2 regions of the Bradyrhizobium sp. SEMIA genome follow, and region 1 is predicted to be linked to the other one. Evidence: predicted binding sites of a transcription regulator. Region 1 holds the regulator's gene; the other holds the start of a gene.
What was found. The regulator PhoB, encoded in region 1, activates phosphate uptake and scavenging genes when phosphate is short. The targets are predictions, from matches to a motif close to TGTCATNNANCTGTCAT.
Positions count from the first base shown of each region.

Region 1 (12,117 bases):
TCTCGGCGCCTGTGAGCATGATCGGCTCGCCGCCGAGCTGGCGCATGGCGACGTCGAACGACACGCGGGTGCGGGTCGAGGGACGCTCGAAGATCATCGCCAGCGTCTTGCCTTCGAGCGGCTTCACCGGCTGGTGCGCCTTCTGCTTCGCCTTCATCGCGGAGGATGCGGCGAGCATGCGCTTGAGCTCCGTCAGCGGCAGCTCGTTGATGTCGAGGAAATGCTTGGGTGAACTGCTCATCAGCTTGCCGCCCGCTTGTTGCCGGCAAGGGCCGTGCAGGCGCGCTCGAGCCGCGCGACGCTATCCTCGATCTCGGTTTCGGTGACGATGAGAGGCGGCAGGAAACGCACGACATTGTCGCCGGCGCCGACCGTGAGCAATTTTTCGTTGCGCAGCGCCGCGACCAGATCGCCGGAGGGCACCACGGCCTTGATGCCGATCAGGAGCCCCTCGCCGCGCACTTCGCTGACGACGTCGGGATGACGGTCGATCACGGAGGCGAGCTTCTGCTTGAGCAGCAGCGACATCTTCTGCACGTGATCGAAGAAGCCGGGCTTGAGCATGACGTCGAGAACGGCGTTCGCAGCCGAGATCGCGAGCGGATTGCCGCCGAAGGTCGAACCGTGCGAGCCGGGCCCCATGCCGGAGGCCGCCTCTGCGGTCGCCAGCACCGCGCCGATCGGGAAGCCGCCGCCGAGCGCTTTCGCCAGCGACATCACGTCAGGCGTCACGCCGGTGCGCCGATGCGCGAACAGATCGCCGGTGCGGCCCATGCCGGTCTGCACCTCGTCAAACGCGAGCAGCAGGCCCTTCTCGTTGCAGAGCTGGCGCAACGCCTTGAGGAAGGCGGGCGGCGACGAACGCACGCCGCCCTCACCCTGGATCGGCTCGATCAGGATGCCGGCGGTCTGCGGGCCGATCGCCTTCTTCACGGCCTCGATGTCGCCATGCGGCACCTGGTCGAAGCCGTCCATCGGCGGACCGAAACCTTCGAGATATTTTGCAGATCCCGTTGCAGCCAGTGTTGCCAGCGTGCGGCCGTGGAAGGCGCCTTCGAAGGTGATGATGCGGTAGCGCTCCGGATGCCCCTTGGAGAAGTGATGATGGCGGACCAGCTTGATCACGCCCTCCAGCGCTTCGGCGCCCGAATTGCAGAAGAACACGAAGTCCGCAAAGCTCTCGCTGCACAGGCGCGCGGCGAGCTTCTCGCCGTCGGGGCTCTGGAACAGGTTCGACATGTGCCACAGCTTCGTCGCCTGCTCCTGCAACGCCTTGACCAGCGCGGGATGGGCATGGCCGAGCGCGTTCACCGCGACGCCCGAAGTGAAGTCGAGATAGCGCTCGCCATTGGTCGCGATCAGCCAGCAGCCTTCGCCGCGCTCGAAACCGAGGTCGGCCCTGGCGAAAACGGGGAGCAAATGCGGCGCGGCGCTGTTGGTCATGACGATCACTTGGATGTTGCGGACGGCTTGAGTGCATTGCGCAACGCACCATTGACCGGCCCGGAAAACGAAACGTGCCGCCTTTTAAGGGCGGCACGTGCGACTATCTTATGCCTGGTGAGACGGGTGTCAATGCCGCCCGAAAGCCCCGGGAAACGCTGAATCCGTAGTCTTGCGGTGCCGATTTTGCGGGATTTTCACCACGGAACATGTGGAAGCGAGTCGGCGGACTCTTGCGCGCGAGTCACGCCATATTGTAGCGTTTGGACTGTCAGATACGACATCTCGTGCAGCAGTTCTGATCCCAAGAGTCCTCATGTACCGGCGTAAACGTTCGGGCGCATCCTGCGTGCCCGGCGAGCCTTAAGGGATTCTGGCGGCACGGGTTTTTCAAGGCTTAGGCATTCGCTGTGAGGCCCCAGGATGGCTGGCCGGCAGCGAGGGAAAGGGTGCAATGACGGTTTTGACCTGGTCCGATGATCGCGTCGAGCAGCTGAAGAAGCTCTGGGAGGCCGGACTTTCGGCCAGCCAGATCGCGGCCGAGCTCGGCAATGTGACCCGCAATGCCGTGATCGGCAAAGTGCACAGGCTCGGCCTGTCCGGCCGCGCCAAGAGCCCCTCATCGGCAGCGCCCCGGCCGCGCAAGGCCCGCCCCGCGCAGCACATGATGCGCGTGAGCCGTCCGATCTCGCGCGGCAACACCGCACTGGCGCAGGCCTTCGAGGTCGAGGTGGAGGCCGAGCCGGTCACCTACGATAACGTGGTGCCGATGAGCCAGCGGCTGTCGCTGCTGGAGCTGAACGAGGCGACCTGCCACTGGCCGGTCGGCGATCCCTCGAGCCCGGATTTCTTCTTCTGCGGCGGCAAGGCGCTTTCCGGCCTGCCCTATTGCGCGCAGCACTCGCGCGTCGCCTACCAGCCGGCGGCGGATCGTCGCCGTGCGCCGGCAAAGCCCGGCACGCGCTGAACGCTGCTTCAAACGACATCGTCCCGGCACGCGACCGGGACGACCCGTGACATAAAAAAGCGCGCCACTTGGCGCGCTTTTATTTTGCTCGCTTGCAATCGTTCTTACGTCTGCTCCGCCTTCGCAAAGCGGTCGTCGAGCGCGTAGCCGGCGCCGCGGACAGTGCGGATCGGGTCCTGCTCACGACCGAGATTGAGCAGCTTGCGCAGGCGGCCGATATGCACGTCGACGGTGCGTTCGTCGATGTAGATGTCACGGCCCCAGACGCTGTCGAGCAGCTGCTCGCGCGAGAACACGCGGCCCGGATGCTCGAGGAAGAACTCCAGCAGGCGATATTCGGTCGGGCCGAGATCGATCGGCCGGCCCGAGCGCGCGACGCGGCGCTTGTCGCGGTCGAGCTCGATGTCGCCATAGGCGAGCACGGTGGCGAGCCGCTCCGGGCTTGCGCGCCTGAGCAGGCCCTTCACGCGCGCCAGCAGCTCCGGCACCGAGAACGGCTTGACGATGTAATCGTCGGCGCCGGTCGCAAGCCCCCGCACCCGCTCGCTCTCCTCGCCGCGCGCGGTGAGCATGATGATCGGCAGCTGCTTGGTCTCCGGGCGGGTGCGCAGCCGCCGGCACAGCTCGATGCCGGAGAGGCCCGGCAGCATCCAGTCGAGCACGATCAGGTCGGGGATGTGTTCTTTGAGACGGGTGTCGGCGTCGTCGCCGCGCATCACCGTCTCGACGTCATAGCCGTCGCCTTCGAGGTTGTAGCGAAGCAGCTCGGTGAGAGCTTCCTCGTCTTCAACCACCATAATGCGTGCGCCCATGGTGTCGTCGCTCCTTGACTCTTCAGCTATTCGGGACCGTTGTGGCAAAGGTCGTCATGTCACCCTTCGGCCGCTTGTCGGTGATCGCCTGGCCCTCGATCATGTAGAACACGGTCTCGGCGATGTTGGTGGCATGGTCACCGATGCGCTCGATGTTCTTGGCGCAGAACATCAGGTGGATGCAGAACGAGATGTTGCGCGGATCCTCCATCATGTAGGTGAGGAGCTCGCGGAACAGCGAGGTGCAGATGGCGTCGACTTCCTCGTCGCCCTTCCACACCGCCATCGCCGCCGGCAGGTCGTGCGCGGCGTAGGCGTCCAGCACCGACTTAACCTGCTGCTGCACGAGGTCGGTCATGTGCTCGAGGCCGCGGAACAGCTTGAGCGGATGGAAGTCCGTCTCCAGCGCCGCGACGCGCTTGCCCATGTTCTTGGCGAGGTCGCCGATGCGCTCGAGATCGGTCGCGACGCGCATCGCGCCGACGATTTCGCGCAGGTCCACCGCCATCGGCTGGCGACGGGCGATGGTGAGAACGGCGCGCTCCTCGATCTTCTTCTGGAGCGCGTCGATCTCGGCGTCGGTCGCGACCACGCGCTGGCCGAGCGCGACGTCGCGGCGGATCAGCGCGTCGACGGAATCGACTATCATGCGCTCGGCGAGGCCGCCCATCTCGGCGACCAGGCGCGTGAGCTCCTGGAGGTCGGTGTCGAAGGCCTTTGCGGTATGTTCAGAACCCATATCCCGTCTCCTCAGCCGAACCGGCCGGTGATGTAATCCTGCGTCCGCCGATCGCTCGGCGACGTGAAGATCTTGCTGGTGTCGTCGAACTCGATCAGCTCGCCAAGATACATGAAGGCGGTCTTGTCAGAGACGCGGGCCGCCTGCTGCATGTTGTGGGTGACGATCGCGATCGTGTAGTTCTCGGACAGCTCCTGGATCAACTCCTCGACCTTGGCGGTCGAGATCGGGTCCAGTGCCGAGCAGGGCTCGTCGAACAGGATCACCTCGGGCCGCACCGCGACGGTGCGGGCGATGCAGAGGCGCTGCTGCTGGCCGCCCGAGAGCGACAGGCCGGACGCGTTGAGCTTGTCCTTGACCTCGTTCCAGAGGGCGCCACCGCGCAGCGCCTTCTCGACGCGGTCGTCCATCTCGGACTTCGAGATCTTCTCGTAGAGGCGGATGCCGAACGCGATGTTCTCGTAGATCGTCATCGGGAACGGCGTCGGCTTCTGGAACACCATGCCAACGCGGGCGCGCAGCAGGTTGAGGTCCAGCTTGGGGTCGAGGATGTTGGTCTGGTCGAGCATCAACTGACCGGTGACGCGCTGGCCCGGATAGAGGTCGTACATCCGGTTGAAGATGCGCAGCAGGGTCGACTTGCCGCAGCCCGACGGGCCGATGAACGCCGTGACGCGGTTGGTGCCGAGCGTCAGGTTGATGTTCTTCAGCGCGTGATGCTCGCCGTAATAGAAGTTGAGGTTGCGCACCGTCACCTTGGCCGGGGCTTCGGGTAGCGGCTGCGAGCCGTGCTGAACGGGCGTACTGACGGTAACTGACATATCGCTCATTTTGCGGTCCTCTCGGCGCTCAGGATGCGCGCGCCAATGTTCAAGGCAAGCACGGTCAACGTGATCAGCAGGGCGCCGCTCCAGGCGAGCTGCTTCCAGTAGGCGTAGGGGCTCTGCACGAAGTTGTTGATGGTCACCGGCAGGTTGGCCATCGTCTTGTTCAGGCTCAGGCTGAAGAACTGGTTCGACAGCGCGGTGAAGAGCAGCGGCGCGGTCTCGCCGGCGACGCGGGCGGTGGCCAGCATCACGCCGGTGATGAGGCCCGAGCGCGCGGCGCGATAGGCGATGCGCTTGATCACCAGCGAACGCGGCAGGCCGAGCGCGGAGGCCGCCTCGCGCAATGCGTTCGGCACCAGCAGCAGCATGTCCTCAGTCGTGCGCAGCACCACCGGAATGACGATCACGGCGAGCGCGAGGCAGCCGGCGATCGCCGAGAAGCCGCGCATCGGCACCACCACAGCGCCGTAGATGAACAGGCCGATGATGATCGAGGGTGCCGACAGCAGGATGTCGTTGATGAAGCGGATCACCGAGGTCAGCTTGTCGTTGCGGCCGTACTCGGCGAGATAGGTACCGGCGAACATGCCGAGCGGCGCGCCGATGCCGACGCCGAGCACGGTCATGATCACCGAGCCGACGATGGCGTTGAGTAGGCCGCCCTCGGTCGAGCCGGGCGGCGGGGTGTTTTCGGTGAAGACCTGGAGGTTGAGCCCGGTCAGGCCGTTGTAGAACAGCGTCAGCAGGATCAGCGCGAGCCAGGTGACGCCGAAGGCGGCGGCGGCGAGGCAGAGCGCGCGGATGACGATGTCCATGCGGCGGCGGCGTGCGTAAATCGGGTTCATGTTACTTCCCCGCTTTCTTTTCGAGACGCAGCAGCATCAGGCGCGCGGCTGCGAGCACGAAGAATGTCAGCACGAACAGCAGGAGGCCGAGCAGGATCAGGCCGGACTGGTGCAGGCCGTCGCTTTCGGCGAACTCGGACGCGATCGCCGCCGAGATCGTGGTGCCCGGGGCGAAGATCGACGAGGAGATGCGGAACGAGTTGCCGATGATGAAGGTCACCGCCATGGTCTCGCCGAGCGCGCGGCCGAGCGCCAGCATGACGCCGCCGATGACGCCGACGCGGGTGTAGGGGATCACGACGCTGCGGACGACTTCCCAGGTGGTGCAGCCGACGCCGTAGGCGGCTTCCTTGAGCACCGGCGGCACCGTCTTGAACACGTCGACCGAGATCGAGGTGATGAAGGGCAGCACCATGATGGCGAGGATCAGCGAGGCGTTGAACAGGCTGAGATAAGACGGGGGACCTGCGAAGATCGCGCCGAGCACGGGGATGCCGTCGAAGATCTTGATCATGAACGGCTGGAAGGTGTTGGCCAGGAACGGGCCCAGCACGAAGAAGCCCCACATGCCGTAGATGATCGAGGGGATGCCGGCGAGCAGCTCGATCGCCATGCCGATCGGGCGGCGCGCCCATTGCGGGCAGAGCTCGGTGAGGAAGATGGCGATGCCAAGTCCGACCGGAATGGCGATCGCCATCGCGATGAACGAGGTGACGAGCGTGCCGTAGATCGGGCCGAGCGCGCCGAGCACGGGGGGATCTGCCGACGGCGCCCAGCGCTGCGTCCACAAGAAGGAGATGCCGTATTCCTTCATCGCCGGGAAGGCACCGACGATCAGCGAAACAATGATGCCGCCGAGGATCAGCAGCACGGAGATCGCGCTGAGGCGCGTGATCCAGTAGAAGGTGAGGTCACCGAGCTTGAACGCGCTCAATGCCTTGGCGCGATCATACGGTCCGGCGGCATCTACTACATTGCTCTCGACAGCCATCTCTGCCACGCCGATCCCCTGTACTGACTATACGTTTTTTTAAGTTGCTGTCGCGTGCCCCGGATGGTTCGCCATTGCGGCACCGGCCCGGAGAACGATCGTTCGCGAGAGCTCCGGACCAGCGGCGCGGCTTTCGCAGCCGCGCCGCCTTCCGGAACAGGAGAGCTTAGCTCTTGATGTCGGCCGACCAGGTCTTCTCGATCAGCTTCACGACGCTCTCGGGCATCGGGATGTAGTCGAGCTCCTCGGCCGCCTTGGCGCCGTTCTTGAACGCCCAGGCGAAGAACTTGATGGCTTCCTTCGACGCCGCCTTATCAGCCGGCTCCTTGTGCATCAGGATGAAGGTCGCCGCGGTGATCGGCCAGGACTTGTCGCCGGGCTGGTCGGTCAGGATGACGTAGTAGCCGGGAGCCTTGGCCCAGTCGGCGTTCGAAGCGGCCGCCTGGAAGGCTTCGACAGTTGGCTGAACCGGCTTGCCGGACTTGTTGACGAGACCGGTGTAGGTCAGCTTGTTCTGCTTGGCATAGGCGTACTCGACATAGCCGATCGAGTTCTTGGTCTGGCTGATGTTGCCCGACACGCCTTCGTTGCCCTTGGCGCCGACGCCGACCGGCCATTCGACCGCGGTGCCCTCACCGACCTTGCTCTTCCAGTCCGCGCTGGCCTTGGAGAGGTAGTTGGTGAAGTTGAAGGTGGTGCCCGAGCCGTCCGAGCGGCGGACCACGGTGATCGCGTCCGACGGCAGCTTCACGTTCGGATTGAGCTTCTTGATCGCGGCGTCGTCCCACTTGGTGATCTTGCCGAGATAGATGTTGGCGAGGGTCTCGCCGTCGAACACGAGCTCGCCGGCCTTGACGCCCTCGAGGTTGACGACGGGGACGATCGCGCCCATCACCATCGGCCACTGAACGAGGCCGTCCTTCTCGAGCTGCTCGGCCTTGAGCGGCGCGTCGCTGGCGCCGAAGGTCACGGTCTTGGCCTGAATCTGCTTGATACCGCCGCCGGAACCGATCGACTGATAGTTCAGACCGTTGCCGGTCTCCTTCTTGTAGGCGTCAGCCCACTTCGAATAGATCGGGAACGGGAAAGTCGCGCCGGCACCCGTGATATCGGCAGCGAACGCCGCCGTCGTCGTTGCGGCGACCAAGCCAGCAGCGACGATAGTTTTGATGAAATTCATGCTGGTCTCCATACAGGGGAGCGAAGCGCCATCCGCGCCCGATCGCGCTCCCCGCGCCGCCCCTTTAGGAGCAGTCGGCTGTGCTTTTACGAAGGTTTCGTGACAGTCGGATGACACAGTCAAACGATTGAAATCGTTTGGCTTTCAGCTCTGTGTCAGGGTCTTCACCTGGGGAAAACAGGCGGTGAAGGTGGCGCCCTGCCGGGGCACGCTTTCGATCAAAAGCCGGCCGCGGTGACGGTTAAGAATATGTTTCACCAGCGATAATCCGAGCCCGGTCCCGCCCTGCGAGCGGCTGTCGCCGACATCGACCCGGTAGAACCGCTCGGTCAGGCGCGGCAGGTGCTCGGGCGCGATGCCAGGGCCGAAATCGCGTACCAGGACCCGGATTTCCTGAGTTCCATCAGTGGCTGCCGGAACCGTCAGCGACACGATGACACGTCCGCCCGAGGCGCCGTATTTGAGCGCGTTCTCGATCAAGTTCTCGAACAGGCGCAGCAGCTCCTCCCGGTCGCCGGCGATCATCACCGGGGTCTCCGGCAGATGGGTCTCGACCTCGACCTGGCGCTCCCGCGCCAGCGGTTCCAGCCCGTCGGCGACCTGGAAGATGATCGGCAGCAGGTCGACCAGGGTGTCGGGCCGCACATGGGCCGACAATTCGACCCGCGACAGCGACAGCAGGTCGTCGATCAGGCGCGCCATGCGGGTGGCCTGGTTGTGCATGATCCCGAGGAAACGCTCGCGCGCCTTGGGATCGTCCTTGGCCTGGCCCTGGAGCGTATCGATGAAGCCGGACAGCGCGGCCAGCGGCGTGCGCAGCTCGTGGCTGGCATTGGCGACGAAGTCGGCGCGCATCTCCTCGACCCGGCGCAGCGGCGTCTGGTCGTGGAAAGTCATCAGCATGCATTTGTCGGCGCCGCCGAAGCTGGTTGGAACCGGCACCGGGGTGATGATCAGCTCCATCCAGCGGTCGACCGGGACGTGGTCGAGATAGGTCGCGCGCCGCGGCTCGGTGGTCGCGATCGACTCGCGTAGCGCTGTGATGATCTCCGGCGAGCGCAGCGCGAACTGGGCGAGCTCGTTCTTGCGCAGCGCCGGCGCGAGCTGGGCGGCTGCGGCATTGAGATGGATGACGCGGCCGGCGCGGTCGAGCAGCACCGCCGGATCGGGCATGCCGGCGACCACTGCGGCGACCGCCGCGCTTTCGACCGGGTTGACGCGGCGGGTGTCGTCGCGCGAGGCGGCATTGTCGTGCAACCGCCAGGGGATCAGCGCCGCGGCGGCGATGCAGAGGAATACGGTCGCAGCGCGCATCACCGACAATTCGCCGAGCGAGACTACCACCGACAGCGTCAGCGCTGCGGCGATCAGGATGACGGTGGAATGGCGCAGCCGGTCGGACCAGGGCTGCGCGGAGGGAGACGATGGGGCGTCGATCGCCATCGGTGCGGGCTTCTCCTAGGGGCTCGGCGCAGGTCAGGCGCCGCTGTCGCTGCGCTCTCTCACATAGGCGGCTTCACGCGCCGGGCCGGGGTCGAGCTTGAGCGCCGCCTGCTGCAAACGCTTCGATCGTGCGCCGATTATAACTTCGCGAAACGTCAGCAAGATTACAGATATGACGAAGGGGGACAGATAATAGAGGACGCGGAACAGGAGCATGCCGCCGAGGAGTTCCTCGCGGTCCATCTGCCAGAGGCCGACCAGCATGGCGGCGTCGAACACGCCGAGGCCGCCGGGCGAGTGGCTGGCAAAGCCGAGCAGGGTCGCCGAGACGAAGATCACCGCGACCACGACGAAGCCGAGATTGGGCTCGTCCGGGACCAGCACGTACATCGCGAGCGCACAGAAGCCGAGATCGACGATGCCGATCGCGATCTGGAGCAGCGTCAGCGGGCCGCCCGGCAGCACCACGGTCCAGGGTCCGCGGCCGACCACGCGCGGCTGGGTCCAGACCCAGACCACATAGGCGACGAGGGCCACGATGATCATCATCGCCAGCGTGCGGTTCAGCCAGGCCGGAAGCTGGTCGATCGAAGCGGCGGCCTCCGGATGATAGGAGATGCCGAGGCCGAGCACGGCGGCATTACCGAGCCAGAAGGTCAGGCCGGCGAGGAAGCAGATTTTTGCGACGTCGATCGCGTTCAGGCCATAGGCCGAATAGATGCGATAGCGCACCGCGCCGCCCGTGAAGACGCTGGCGCCGACATTGTGCCCGATCGAATAGCTGGTGAAGGCGGCCAGCGCGTTGACGCGATAGGGCACGTGGGAATGACCGATCGCGCGCACGGCGAACAGGTCGTAGAAGGTCAGGGTGAAATAGCCGGCGGCGACGAACAGCGCCGCCATCGCGATCTGGCGCGGCTCGGTGCTCTTGATCGCCTCGAGGACTTCGTTGAAGTCGATGCCGCGCAGCATGTGGTAGAGCACATAGCAAGCGATGCCGATGACCGCGACGCTGATCACAACTCCAAGTTTGTGCAGGATTTGCTTCTGGCGCAGAAACGACATCGCCCTGCGTATGGCTTCCAGCATCTAGACCTCGAACAACGCTTCAACGGCCGGGGTGGCCGGCGAACAGGCGGACGACGCACTGGCACTCAACGAACCCTCGCCGCCGGCTCCGGCATCGCGCATGCCCCCCGCCCCTCCACTAGCGCGTTTTGGGGCCGAGTGGAATTCAGCAATTCGAACAAAAACTCGTGCCTTCAATGTTTTAGGCACGTTGCGGACTCCGGATGCACGGTTTGGCGCTTTCGGCGGCAAGGCTCGAGGCGAATCTCCATAGCAATCCTGCGCAAGCGCCATGAAGTTTTGATGATTTCGGCCGCACAATGTTCCGTCACGCCTTAAGCCGAAATCAATCTATGGGGCGCGCCTGCCGGTTGAAAGAGGGCGAAAGGCGTACACAGATTTTCCGGCGCGCGACAGGCTGCGGAGATTGCGGGCGTGCACCGCAGCGCAACACTCTGATCCCAGGCACGCCACGACGGAGGTATGCTCCCTCCCCCGCTTGCGGGGGAGGGTTGGGGAGAGGGTATCTCCGTAATCGAGGGCCCCCAGAGGAGAAAACCCTCACCTGACGCTTCGCCACGCCAAGGCATTGCCTTGGGGCCTCTTGGAGCGGCCACCAAAGGCGGCCTGCGCCTCTCAAGCCGCGAGCTGCGGACGCATCGCCTCGATGCCGGCGATCCAGCCGGCGACGGAGCGACCGATCGCCTCGGGGTGATCTTCCTGGAGAAAGTGCAATCCCGCGCCCAGCCGGACCAGCGCGCAGTGCTTCAGCGAGGCCGCGAACCGCTCGGCGAATTCCGGCGCAACCAGCGCGCCGGGAGTGCCCGAAAACAGCAACTTTGGATAGGATGATGCGGCCAGCGCCGCATGCGCGGATTGCAGCGTCGCGTAGACATCGGCAGGCTCGCCTGCGATCGGCAGCTCGCGCGGGAAGGCGAGAACGGGCCGGCGGCTTTCCGGCGTCGGGAACGGCGCGCGATAGGGCGCCATTTCGTCCTCGCCCAGCTTGCGGACGATGCCGCCGGGCAGCACGCGCTCGACGAAGGCGTTCGCCTCGAGGATCATGGCCTCGCCCTCGCCCGGCGTCCTGAACTTGCGAAACACGGCCCGCGCCGCCTCGGCGTGATCCTGCTCCTCCGGGACATCGGTGTGGTGGAAATCCTGCCAGGTCGGCATCGGCCGGATGAACTCCATGAAGGCAAGTCCGCGCACGAGCTCAGGCCTGCGCGCGGCGAGATGGAACGCGAGCGCGGTGCCCCAGTCCTGCGCGACGAGATAGGCCGAGGAGATGCCGAGTTCGTCGATCAACGCGTCGAGATAGCGGACGTGATCGAAGAAGCGGTAGGCGATGTCGGGCTTGCCGGACTGGCCGAAGCCGATGAGGTCTGGCGCGATGCAATGCGCGACCGGCGACACCAGCGGCAAAATGTTGCGCCAGATGTGCGACGAGGTCGGATTGCCGTGCAGGAACAGCGCGACCGGCGCGCCTTCCGCGCCCGCCTCGCGATAGGCCACGTTGCTTCCCAGGACGGACGCTGTGCGGATCTCGATCTGCTTGGTCATGTCAGCTCCTTGAACACGGTTTGGAATGCGATGGTCTTGAATCGCTCGAGCGCTTTGGGATTGCGGTCGACCTTCATGCGCAGGATGGCGCCCTGCCAGGATGCGAGCAGGAAATCGGCGAGCTCCTCGGGCGCGAAATCGGAGGCGATCTCACCGCTGGTCTGGGCATCCCGGATGCAGGCGGCGAACGGCACGCGCCATTCGGCAAAAATCTCGGCAAGGCGCGCGCGCAGCAGCTC
Region 1 is NZ_CP046601.1:8,927,764-8,939,880, forward strand. Features, by position in the region: gene argF (ornithine carbamoyltransferase) at 1-241, opposite strand, end outside; gene FOM02_RS42730 (aspartate aminotransferase family protein) at 241-1,443, opposite strand; gene FOM02_RS42735 (GcrA family cell cycle regulator) at 1,898-2,410, shown strand; gene phoB (phosphate regulon transcriptional regulator PhoB) at 2,515-3,222, opposite strand; gene phoU (phosphate signaling complex protein PhoU) at 3,245-3,961, opposite strand; gene pstB (phosphate ABC transporter ATP-binding protein PstB) at 3,973-4,791, opposite strand; gene pstA (phosphate ABC transporter permease PstA) at 4,788-5,633, opposite strand; gene pstC (phosphate ABC transporter permease subunit PstC) at 5,635-6,624, opposite strand; gene pstS (phosphate ABC transporter substrate-binding protein PstS) at 6,791-7,804, opposite strand; gene FOM02_RS42770 (ATP-binding protein) at 7,949-9,247, opposite strand; gene FOM02_RS42775 (lysylphosphatidylglycerol synthase domain-containing protein) at 9,281-10,336, opposite strand; gene FOM02_RS42780 (haloalkane dehalogenase) at 10,952-11,878, opposite strand; gene FOM02_RS42785 (TetR/AcrR family transcriptional regulator) at 11,875-12,117, opposite strand, start outside.

Region 2 (12,117 bases), 100 kb from region 1:
ATCGAGTCCTTGCCGTGCTCGATCTCTTCACGGAGGCACGGCCGCAATGGTCGCCGGACGAGCTCATGAAGGAGCTCGGCTACACCAGGCCGACATTGTACCGCTATCTGAAGAGCCTGAAGGAGAGCGGGTTCGTCATGCCGATGCGCGGCGGGCGGTTCGCACTCGGCCCGCGCGTGGTCGAGATGGATTATCTCAGCCGCCGTTCCGATCCGCTGATCGCGGCCGCCACGCCGCATCTGGAACGCCTGTCGGCCATGCATCCCTGCACCGCCCTGGTCGTGCGGTGGTACGGCGAAAAGATGCTGTGCGTAGCCTCGATCGCGTCCGCGGTGAATCCCGTGAGCAGCTATCCGCGCGGCCGGCCGATGGCGATGGGACGCGGCGCGATCGCACGCTCGATCATGGCCTTTCTGCCCAGGCAACGCGTGATGCCGCTCGTGACGCGCTACGCGGCCGATCTGCGCAGCGTCGGTGCCGGCAGCACGCCGGACGAAATTCTGGCAACCCTGAAGCGTGTGCGCCGCGCCGGCGTCGCTGTCGCCTTCGGCGAAGTGACGCCGGGCGCGATTGGGATAGCGGCCCCGATCCTCGATGCAAGTTACCCGGTCGCCAGCCTCTGCATCACGATCGCGGGCCAGGATACTAAAGGCGAGTTGATCGATCGCATCAGCGCCGAGGTCCGGGAAGCCGCCCGGCAGATATCCTTGATGACCGACACCAGCCAAGAATAATCTCATTATACGAGATTTTACTTGACGCGTTTCCTGGGGCGTCCCATGTGGACGGACGATCGCGCCTCGCGCGATGACAACCTGGGGAAACGATGTGAGGCAGGTTTCAGCGGACAGTGACGCGCCCGTCGTGGTCGTCGGCGGCGGACCAGTCGGGATGGGCCTGGCGATCGGCCTCGGCCTGCGCGGAATCAAAACCATCGTGATCGAGCGCCACGAACAGCCGCAACCGATCCCAAAGGGTCAGAACCTCACCCAGAGAACGATGGAGCATTTCCATTTCTGGGGCGCCGAAAGCGCCCTGCGCGAAGCTCGCACCATTCCTCCCGATTACGGCATCGGCGGAATGACCAGCTATGGCACGCTGCTCAGCGGCTACAATTACAATTGGCTGCAGCGCGAACTCGTCCGCCCGTTCTATTTCACCGACAACGAACGCCTGCCGCAATACGCAACCGAAGCCGTGTTGCGGCAACGCGCGGCACAGCTCTCCTCCATCGACCTGCGATACGGCTGGACCTGCCGGGACGTCCGGCCCGACGCCGACGGCGTAAGTCTCGACATCGAGCATCGCGACGGCACGAAACAGAGCCTGCGCGCCGACTACGTCGTCGGCTGCGATGGCAGCCGATCGATCGTGCGCGAACGCGCAGGCATTACGCAGACCCGCTCCGACCACGATCGGCTGATGGTGCTACTGGTGTTCCGCTCCGTCGAATTGCATCGGCTGCTTGCGGCCTTTCCGGGCAAGTCGTTTTACAGCGTGCTGCATCCGGAGCTCGAGGGCTATTGGAAGTTCTTCGGCCGGGTCGATCTCGGCAGCACCTGGTTCTTTCACGCCCCAGTTCCCGCAGATACCACGGCCGACAATTTCGATTTCCGCCGCCTCTTGCACGATGCCGCGGGCGCTGAATTCGACGTCGAATTCGAGCACATCGGATTCTGGGATCTACGCTTCACGCTCGCCGACAGCTATCGTGCGGACCGCGTCTTCATCGCGGGAGATGCAGCGCACAGCCATCCGCCCTATGGCGGCTACGGGATCAATACCGGCTTCGAAGACGCCGTGAATCTGGCGTGGAAGCTCGCCGCCAAGCTGCAAGGCTGGGCGCCCGCCGGTCTGCTCGACAGCTATGATGCGGAGCGGCGGCCGGTGTTTGCGTCCACCGCGCGTGACTTCATCGAGACGCCGATCTTCCGCGACCGTGATTTTCTTCGCCGGCATGATCCGGCGCGAGATCGCAGCGATTTCGAGGCCGCCTGGCACGGGCGCCACTCCGGCGCGCGCGCCGAGGTCAACGCCTTCGAGCCGAACTACGAGGGGTCATCGATCGTCTTCGGCCCGGCTGGAGCTATCTGCAGCGCGATCGGCTCGCATGCCTATCCTGCGCGCGCAGGTCACCATCTCACCCCGCAGCCCCTGTCGTCAGGCAAGAACGTGTTCGAGGAACTGGGTAGCGGGTTCACCCTGATCAACCTCGCGGACGGCACAACTGCGACAGCATTCGAGCAAGCCGCAGGACGACTTCACATTCCGCTGAAGGTGATCAAGGACACCGCCTCTGGCGGACGGGAGCAATACGCGGCGCGGCAAATCCTGGTCCGCCCCGATCAGTTCGTCGCCTATGCGGGCGACGGCGACGGCACCGAGGCGTCTTACATCCTGCAACGCGCTGTCGGCGGCGCGTGACGAGGCAAACCTCAAGCCGCGCTGTCGTCATCCCCGTCGTCGGCGGCAACGGCTTCCCTCACCTCGACGAGTGCCATCGAGAGCAGATAGACCGTCGTCGGCAGGCCAAGCCGGCGCGCCCGCTCGGCCGCCCGCGACAGATCGCTCGCCAGCTCCTTGAGCTCTTCTCCCGGTGACAATGTCTGACCCCATCCGCCGATCGCGGCCGCCTACACCGCAACGGCGCCGCTGGTTCTGATCAGTTCGGCGCTGAAATGAATTGTAGCAAAATTTCCAACGACATTCACTACCGCCTGCTTGTAGGCGTCCGCATCGCCCGTGCCCGCCTGCCGACAGGCTACGGCATCGCCGATCACCTGATAGCGGTGGCTACGGTGAAACCCGTCGATGGCGGTGGCCAGGATGGTTTCGTCGAGCGAAAAGCCGATCAGGATGCAGCGCACATTGCGGATATTGGACATGTAGTCCACAAATCGCGAGGAGCTGTAGGCCGAGGGTAGCGGGTGCTCGAACGTCATCTCGCCCGGCCGTGGCTTCGCTTCCTCGATCCAATCGGTCAGCCTGGATGACGGATTGAACCAGGCCGCCTGCGCGATCCGCTTCAGATGCATCACCGGCTGGAGATTGTTGCGCCACAGCGCCAGCAGCTCCAGGCAGCGCGCCGTGGCGGCATCGCCATCGCGGATGAGATGGCGTCGCCCGGGGGTCAGATATTCGACCTGGAGATCCGCGCAGATCAGGATCGGCGGATCATCGTCAAGAAAGACCGGCATAATCTTGCGCGTAGCTGCACCAGTTTCATCGATCAGCGAGTGCGAGGTCCCGCAGCGGCGAAGTCACCGCCCGCCCCGCGGATGCGTCGAGCACGCCCGGGCGATCCCAATCGCCCTCGGGGCGGATGATCACATAGGGATCGCTCTCCAGCGTGATGGCATCCGGTCCCGGCTCGATCTCCAGCAGCATCTCCGTGTAGGAGAAATCGGAGAAGGTGATCTTGCGATTGTGGCCGAGCGGCTTGGCGCCGAAATGGGCCCAGAAATCGACCAGCCGGTCCTGCGCCTGGCCGTAGATCTTGCGGAACCCCTTGCGCTTCACATAGTCGACGCTGGCCTGCACCAGCTTGAACGAGACCCGCGAGCGTCGATATTGGTGCCGCACCGCGAGCCGCTCCACCTTAGCGAAATCGCCGAAGAAGCGAACCCGCAGGCATCCCGCGGGCTCGTTGCCGACATAGCCGATGAAATGCGCGGCAACCATGTCGTTGCCGTCGAACTCCTCCTCGAACGGACAATCCTGCTCGGCGAGATAGACCGCGGAGCGGATCGCCGTGACCAGCATGAGATCGTTCGGGTCGCGCGCGAGGCGGATGGTGATGGCGCGGGAGTCGGGCTTGGCGAGAGGAATCCTAGTACCGTGCATCTGCAAAACTCCTTGCGTGAATGATCGCGGCCGGCATGCGCATCGGCTGCCTGTGCCAGGGACGCTGGTAGCACCAGAGGTCGGGTTGGAAGCTTGGGACAGGCTCGAATCCTGTCGCCCTCATGATGCCGCGGCCGGCCACGGTTGACGGCTGCGCATAGCAATCGGCGCTGCGAAACCTTAGCTGTCGCAGATGAGCCGCGGCCTTGCCGAGACCGGCGATGCCACGACCACTCGCCGCGATCGCCCAGATGTAGATGGCAGCAACGTCCTGCCTTGGCGCGGCGAGATAGTGCGTCTCGGGCGCGGTCAGGCAGATCTCGTCGAGCAGCAGCGCATCGTGCCCGCGCTCGCTCAGGAACAGGAAGGCCATGCCGCCGAGCAGCTTGCCCTTGCGGCTGAACGTCAGGATGCTCTGAGGATCGAAGGTGAGATATTTCGCGAGCTCGGCCGCGCCAATCTCTACGCCTGGCACCAGCCGATGCGCCATTTCCGAAAGCGCCGCAATTTCGGAAAATTGCGCGCAACGGACATCGACGTCCGGGCTTTGCGGCAGCGCATCGAAATCATGCCTTGCGGCAAACGAGCCCCTTTCCATACTCATGTCGTCCCACTATCGTTCGAAGCCTTCAGCGCCCCGCTACGACATTGAGCTTAGCGGTTGGGGATCAGGAGTATGCAGCAGTTATTGCACCGGGGTGCTGCGATGATGCAGCACCGTGAAGAAGCCCTGGATGCATCCTGGGACGATTTGAAGCTGTTTTTAGCGTGCGCAAAATATAAAAGTTTTCGCAACGCGGCCGAGGAGCTCGGGCTCACCTCGACCACCCTGATGCGCAGGATCGATCGGCTCGAAGAGAGCATCGGCTGCAAGCTGTTCCTGCGCGACCAGAGCGGGCTGACGCTCAGCGACGAAGGCACCGCGATGATCGCCGACGTTGCGCACATGGAGCGCCACGCCTTCAACGTCTTCCGCCGCGCCTCGCGCTCGTCGAACGACACCGCGGGCACCGTGCGCGTCGCGGTGACGGAAGGCCCCGGCAATTTCTGGATCCTGCCGCGGCTGATCGACTTCCAGAAGACCTATCACAAGATCACCGTCGACCTGCGCTGCGCGATGGAGCAGGCCGACGTCGCGCGGCTCGAATCCGATATCGCGATCCAGCTCGAGCCGCCGACCAATCCCGATCTGATCGTCACCAAGCTCGGCCGCCTCCACATCTATCCCTTCGTCTCCAGGGAATACGAGACCCTCTACGGCCTGCCGGCAACGCTCGCCGATTTGAAGAACCATCGCATCGTCAAACAGACCGCCCCGCAAATCGACGACGGCGCCTATGCCCGCATTCTCGGGCTGACGTCGCTCGAAGGTATCGTCGGGATCAAGACCAATTCATCCGTCGGGGCGCTCTATGCGGTCGAACGCGGCGCCGGCATCGGCTTCCTGCCGACCGTGTCGATCGCGCTCGGCGCGCCGCTCGTCGCCGTCGATCTCGGCGTCAGCCACCACGCCGATCTCTGGCTCACTTATCACAGGGAGTTCCGCAGTTCCGAACGCCACAAGATCGTGGTCGACTGGCTGAAGAGGATCTTCGATCCCAGGACCTATCCCTGCTTCCGCGACGAGTTCATCCACCCGAACGCGCTGGTGCCGATGATGACGGCCGTGCGCGAAGGGTTTGGACTGAGCGGTTACGTCGCGGCGACGCCGACGTAGAGCATGATGCGGAAAAGTGCGTAGCGGTTTTCCGGAAAGATCATGCTCAAAAAGCGCGATGGTGATTCATCTTCATCCCATCGCGTTTTAGACGCCAGCGGGATCCAGCTTACCAACGATATTCGAAGCCGGCCGTGCCCTGGTGCGACGTCAGCTCGTTGCGGAACTTTCCGTCGTAATTGACGTAGAGCCGCGCCGTGTTGGTCAGGCTGAGCGAGGCCGAGGCGCCGGCATCCATGCCGTAACGGCTCTCGCCGATGCCGGGCACGACGATGCTCTGGGTCCCCAGGCTGACCTGAATCGATCCGAGGTCCTGGTGGAAATTGTCGACGAACTTGCCGTAGGCGGACAGGTCCAGGATCTTCTGGTCGAGGATGAAGTAGCGGCCGATCTCGCGCCGATCATGACGCGCGCGCGTGAGAGGGTGGTGGAACCGACGTTGAGCGGATCAAGGCCGCCGGCCTCCTGGAATGCCGCGCTGGTGGCGCGCACATATTCGACCGCGCCCTTGGGCACGATGCGCATCTGGTCCTTGGTCCAGTAGTAGCTGATCTCGGTCAGGGCGCCGTCGACCGCGGCGCGATAGCCCGCGGTCGCAAGGCCGAAGCCGGTATCCCGGCTGGAGTGGACCTTGCCGAAGCCGTGCACCAGCGCGAAGGCCCAGGTCCATGGTCCCTTGTCGACCGAGCCGTTGAAGCCGAGCTGCGTCAGGTCAAGCGTTGCGGACTGCAGCGCAAGCGGCACGTCGATGTCGGTGTGGCTCTGGTCGACCGAGAAGCCGAGATTGACGCCAGGCGCAACCCGTGCGCCGAAGCCGGCAACGCCGCCGAAGGTCTTGCGCTTGTCGCCGACGAAGTCGCCTTGCGCATCGGTGCGAACCGAGATGCCGTAGCCCTCGAACCAGGTGCGGTAGCGCGGATCTTCCGTGCTCGCCGACGCGCCGCCGCCACCTGGATTGGTGCGGAAGGCGCGGTTGAAACCGCCCGAGGCCTGGTTGCCGAGCCGCTCCAGAAAGCCCGAGCCGAGATCGAGCGCGGCGTTGCCGGCGGATTGGTCGTCATTGGCCGACGTTGGCGATGGCGTCGGAGGCGGCGGCCGTCTCTGCGCCAAGGCGGGCGTCGCGGCCACGGTCAGGCCAATCGTCACCACAATTGCCATGACAAATGTGGTGACGATTGCCTTGGCGCGCGGGAGCATGGGCATACCACCGCTCCCCTCCAACCGGATCGCCCGCCGTGTCCCCGAGAGCTGCGACGTGCAGCGCATAACGACAAAATCCCAAAGCGAAAAGCGACGCGCAAAAATGCAACACGCGCCACGCTGCATGCGACGATTTGCGCTGAACTGCAACGGTGGGTCAATCGGGTGCAGGGCGCGAGCAGGAGTGATTGCCCCGGATTGTGGTTCCGCTGCCACAGGTTCGAAATAGCGGCTGCAGATAGCCGGACCGCTCTTGAAAATCGCGCGCGGCTTGCTAACGGGCGATTTTCATGTTGCAATATTCGACACAATCGGAATTGGCCGCTCGGCTGTGCGTTTCGCGACATTGAGACTCAAGACTCGAACAGACTTCCGGAAGCCCGTTTGTGGCGTGGCACGCGAAACAGCGGCCGCGTCTTTTTTGTATCTAGTGGAGGAGACTGAGGATGCCGCAAAAGGGCACCGTCAAATGGTTCAACCCGACCAAGGGCTATGGGTTCATCAAGCCGAACGGCGGCGACAAGGACGTGTTCGTCCACATCTCCGCCGTCGAGCGCGCCGGACTTTCGACACTCAATGAGAACCAGGTGGTTGAATACGACCTCGTGGAGAACCGCGGCAAATCATCCGCGGAGAACCTCAAGGTCTCCTGATGTCTCTCAAGCCTAGCGCGAGAGATCATGACGTTGCCCCCGGCTCTGCCGGGGGATTTCGTTTGTGACGACGACTCGCGCTTCAGCCCACCACAGGCGCAACCAGAAAATTCTCCGACGCAGAGCTTCCCGCCGTCCTGCACACATCGCCCTCGATCTGGACCTTGCCAGTTGCGAGCAGCCGCAGCGCTTCGGGATAGATGCGGTGCTCGACTTCGAGGATGCGCTCCGACAGCGTGTCGGCGGTGTCGTGGTCGCTGACGGGCACCGCGCCCTGCATCACGATCGGGCCGGCATCGGTCTCGGGGATCACGAAGTGCACCGTCGCGCCGGACAATTTCACTCCGGCGCGCAAGGCCTGGCCGTGCGGATCAAGGCCGGGGAACGACGGCAGCAGCGATGGATGGATGTTGAGCATCCGCCCGTACCAGGCCTTGGTGAACTCGGCCGTGAACAGGCGCATGAAGCCGCCGAGACAGATCAGCTCGATGCCATGCTGGTCGAGCGCTGCCTGCAGCACATTCTCGAAGCCGGCGCGGTCCTTGCCGAACGGCTTGCTCTCGATCACCAGCGTGTTCACGCCGGCCGCCTTGGCCCGTTCGAGCCCGAGGGCGTCGGCCTTGTTCGAGATGACGAGCGCGATCTCCGCAGGGAAATCCGGCGCGCTGGCGGCCCTGATCAGTGCGGACATGTTGGAGCCGCGGCCGGAGATCAGGATGGCGACGCGGCGCTTCATCACAGCGCCAGGTCGAGATGGCCGTTATAGACGACGCGATGCTCGCCCTCGGCCGGGATCACGGTGCCGAGCTGCGCCACGGTCTCGCCGGCATCGGCGAAGACCCGCACGACCTCCTCGACCTTGTCGGGCTCGACGATCGCGATCATGCCAATGCCGCAGTTGAAGGTGCGCAGCATTTCGAGTTCGGCGATGCCGGCCTGGTGCGCCAGCCATTTGAACACCGGCAGCACCGGAAGGCGCGCGAGGTCGATGCCGACGCCGAGATGGCTCGGCAGCACGCGCGGAATGTTGTCGGTGAAACCGCCGCCGGTGATGTGGGCGAGCCCCTTCACCGCGCCGGTCTCGCGGATCGCGCGCAGGCAGGATTTGACATAGAGCTTCGTGGGCGTCAGCAGCGCGCCGCCGAGCGTCATCACCGGTGCGAACGGAGCCGGCGCCTCGAAGCCGAGGCCGGATTGTTCCACGATCTTGCGCACCAGCGAGAAGCCGTTGGAGTGCACGCCCGACGAGGCAAGGCCGATCACGGCGTCCCCCGCGGCGATATCCTTGCGCGGCAGCAGCGTACCGCGCTCGGCGGCGCCGACGGCAAAACCGCCGAGGTCGTAATCGCCATCCTTGTAGAGGCCGGGCATCTCGGCGGTCTCGCCGCCGATCAGGGCGCAGCCGGATTCCCGGCAGCCTTCGGCGACACCCGCGACGATCGAGGCCGTGGCCTCCGGATCGAGCTTGCCGCAGGCGAAATAGTCGAGGAAAAACAGCGGCTCGGCGCCCTGCACCACGAGGTCGTTGACGCTCATGGCGACGAGGTCGATGCCGATGCCGCCATGCAGGCCGGTCTCGATCGCGATCTTGACCTTGGTTCCGACGCCGTCGGTGGCGGCGACCAGGACCGGGTCCTTGAAACCGGCCGCCTTGAGGTCGAATAGGCCGCCGAAACCGCCAATCTCGGCGTCGGCGCCGGGCCGCGCGGTGGCGCGCACCATCGGCTTGATCAGGTCGACCAAGCGGTTGCCCGCGTCGATATCGACGCCTGAATCGGCGTAAGTGAGGCCGTTTTTGCGGTCGGTCATGCCCGATTTCCAGTGGGTTTGCGGCTGGTTACGTCGAATTCCGGGGACGCGCAATGGCAAGCGTGGCGCCCCGCCCTATACTATGTAGAGATATCAACCGGTTCAGCCTCCCTGGGGGCCGGATTCGAGGTCAGACCGGGTGCCGGGAAGCGCCGCGTGAGTATTCCGAACATCATTACCCTGGGCCGCATCATGCTGGTCCCGATCATCGTCTGGGCCATCGTGTCGAGCCAAATGGAGGTGGCATTCGCCGTCTTCCTGATTGCCGGCATCAGCGACGCCGTCGACGGCTTCCTGGCCAAGCGCTTCAACATGACGAGCGAGCTTGGCGCCCTGCTCGACCCGCTCGCCGACAAGGCGCTGCTGGTGTCGATCTACCTCGCGCTCGGCATCTGGGGCGACATCCCGCGCTGGATCGTGATCCTGGTGGTGTCGCGCGACATCATGATCGTCGCAGCGGTGATCGTATCCTGGCTGTTCGACAAGCCCGTCGAGATGAAGCCGTCGAAAGTATCCAAGCTAAACACAGCGGCCCAGGTGTCCTACGCAGCGCTGGTGCTGGCCGCCCTTGCCTTCGGCTTCAAGCCAGCGCCCTATGATATCATCCTGATGGGTCTCGTCACGGTCTTCACGCTCTCCTCGGTGTCGCTCTATCTCGTCGAGTGGCTGCGGCACATGAGCACGATCGAGGCCAAGTGAGTTGGGATCTGTGAGTTGACGACTTTTCGGTGAGGGACTTGGCCCCGCAACAGGCCAACTCCCGCTCGATGAAGTCGAATCTCGTCAAACACGGCCGGCACGCCGGCATGGAGCAAAGCAAGCGTGGCAGGCCGCGTTCATCCCCGACAATTGGCGTTTTCGCTTCCGCATGCGGAGAGCCTCAGCCGGGACAATTTCCTCGAAGGCCCCGCGAACGCCGCCGGCCTTGCCCTGATCGACAGCTGGCCGGATTGGTCGAACCGGATCATGTGGCTGGCCGGTCCCGAAGGCAGCGGCAAAAGCCATCTCGCCGCGATCTGGGCCGAAGAGGCCGGCGCCCGCTCGACCACGGCCAATGCGTTGACCGCCGCAGGCGTCCCGGGCGCGCTCGCCACTGGCGCGCTGGTGGTCGAGGATCTCAAGGCCGGGGATTTTGACGAACGCGCCCTCTTCCATCTGATGAACCTCGCCCGTGAGGACGGTGCCTACATCCTCTTCACCGGACGCGACGTGCCGGCATCGCTCGAGATCGAGCTGCGCGACCTGCGCTCGCGCCTGCGTGCGGTGCCCGTGATCTCGCTGCTGCCTCCCGACGACCAGCTCTTCCGCGGCCTGATCGTCAAGTTCTGCGCCGACCGCCAGCTCACGATGGACGAGAGCATCGTCAGCTACCTCGCCACCCGCCTGGAGCGGTCCTCGGCGGCCGCCCGACAGGCCGTAGAGCTGCTCGACAGCGAGGCCCTCCGGCTCGGCCGTCCCGTCACACGGGCGCTGGCCGCCGAGCTGCTGCGGGACGCCTGAGCGCCGCTCGGGCGCCCTTTTCCGCTCTTTGCCGCTCTTGCTCCCCTTGTCGCCCTTGGCCGCTTGACGCGGCGCGACGGCGGAACATCAATGTCATCGAAACGTCATCGCACTAACACATGCTCCCGCCGGTTTTTGCGCATAAGTCGCAAGGTGGGGCGAACTGGATGGACCGACTTCTCATGGACTCAGCGCAAGCCGTTGAAACTAAAGAAAAAGCCCCTGAGACCGAGGGCCTGCCGGCAATCGCCACGAGCCCCGAGCGGTTCATCAATCGCGAGCTGTCCTGGCTGCATTTCAACCGCCGCGTCCTGGAGGAATCGGTCAATCCCAGCCACCCCATGCTGGAGCGGGTGCGATTCCTGTCGATATCGGCGAATAACCTCGACGAGTTCTTCATGGTCCGCGTCGCCGGCATCAAGGCCCAGGTGCGCGAGGGCATTGCCGAACGCGCGCCCGACGGCCTGACGCCGTCCGAGCAGCTTGCGCTGATCAACCGCACCGTCTCCCAGCTCGCCTCCGACCAGCAGGCGATCTGGCGCGACCTGCGCGGCACGCTGGCCGATGTCGGCATCGTGCTCGTTGACGGCAAGGACGTCACCAAAGCGGAGCGGACCTGGATCGAGGACTATTTCCTCAACAACGTGTTCCCGCTGCTGACGCCGCTCGCGATCGACCCGGCTCATCCCTTCCCGTTCATTCCGAGCCTCGGCTTCACCATCGCGCTCCAGCTCACGCGCGAGGCCGACGGCAAGCAGATGAACGCGCTGATCCGCATGCCCGGCAAGATCGACCGCTTCATCCGCCTGCCGTCCGAGGGCAAGGCGGTGCGCCTGCTCTCGCTGGAGCAGGCGACCGGCCTGTTCATCAACCGTCTTTTCCCCGGCTACAATCTGCACGGCCAGGGCGCCTTCCGCATCATCCGCGACTCCGAGCTCGAAATCGAGGAAGAGGCCGAAGACCTCGTCCGCCTGTTCGAGACCGCGCTGAAGCGCCGCCGCCGCGGATCGGTGATCCGGCTCGAGATCGACGCCAAGATGCCCGAGGAGCTGCGCAGCTTCGTGCAGCACGCGCTGTCGGCCGCCGATGACGAAGTGTTCCTGGTCGATGGCGTGCTCGCCATGAACGAGCTCTCGCAGCTCACCCGCCTCGACCGGCCCGACCTCGAATTCACCCCTTACGTGCCGCGCCATCCCGAGCGCGTGCGCGAGCATGGCGGTGACATCTTCGCGGCGATCCGCCAGAAGGACCTCATCGTCCACCATCCTTACGAATCCTTCGACGTCGTCGTGCAGTTCCTGCAGCAGGCCGCGCGCGATCCCGATGTCGTCGCGATCAAGCAGACGCTGTACCGCACCTCCAACAACTCGCCGATCGTGCGCGCGCTTGCGGAAG
Region 2 is NZ_CP046601.1:8,827,779-8,839,895, reverse strand. Features, by position in the region: gene FOM02_RS42315 (IclR family transcriptional regulator) at 1-734, shown strand, start outside; gene FOM02_RS42310 (FAD-dependent monooxygenase) at 829-2,424, shown strand; gene FOM02_RS42305 (hypothetical protein) at 2,436-2,603, opposite strand; gene FOM02_RS42300 (isochorismatase family protein) at 2,634-3,197, opposite strand; gene FOM02_RS42295 (GNAT family N-acetyltransferase) at 3,223-3,843, opposite strand; gene FOM02_RS42290 (hypothetical protein) at 3,830-4,447, opposite strand; gene FOM02_RS42285 (LysR family transcriptional regulator) at 4,520-5,560, shown strand; partial or broken gene FOM02_RS42280 (autotransporter outer membrane beta-barrel domain-containing protein) at 5,670-6,718, opposite strand; gene FOM02_RS42275 (cold-shock protein) at 7,207-7,413, shown strand; gene purN (phosphoribosylglycinamide formyltransferase) at 7,496-8,149, opposite strand; gene purM (phosphoribosylformylglycinamidine cyclo-ligase) at 8,149-9,222, opposite strand; gene FOM02_RS42260 (CDP-alcohol phosphatidyltransferase family protein) at 9,379-9,921, shown strand; gene FOM02_RS42255 (DnaA ATPase domain-containing protein) at 10,045-10,722, shown strand; gene FOM02_RS42250 (RNA degradosome polyphosphate kinase) at 10,905-12,117, shown strand, end outside.
Region 2: FOM02_RS42250 (RNA degradosome polyphosphate kinase) is a predicted target of PhoB. The motif match lies at 10,814-10,830, and genes of this name have one in related genera.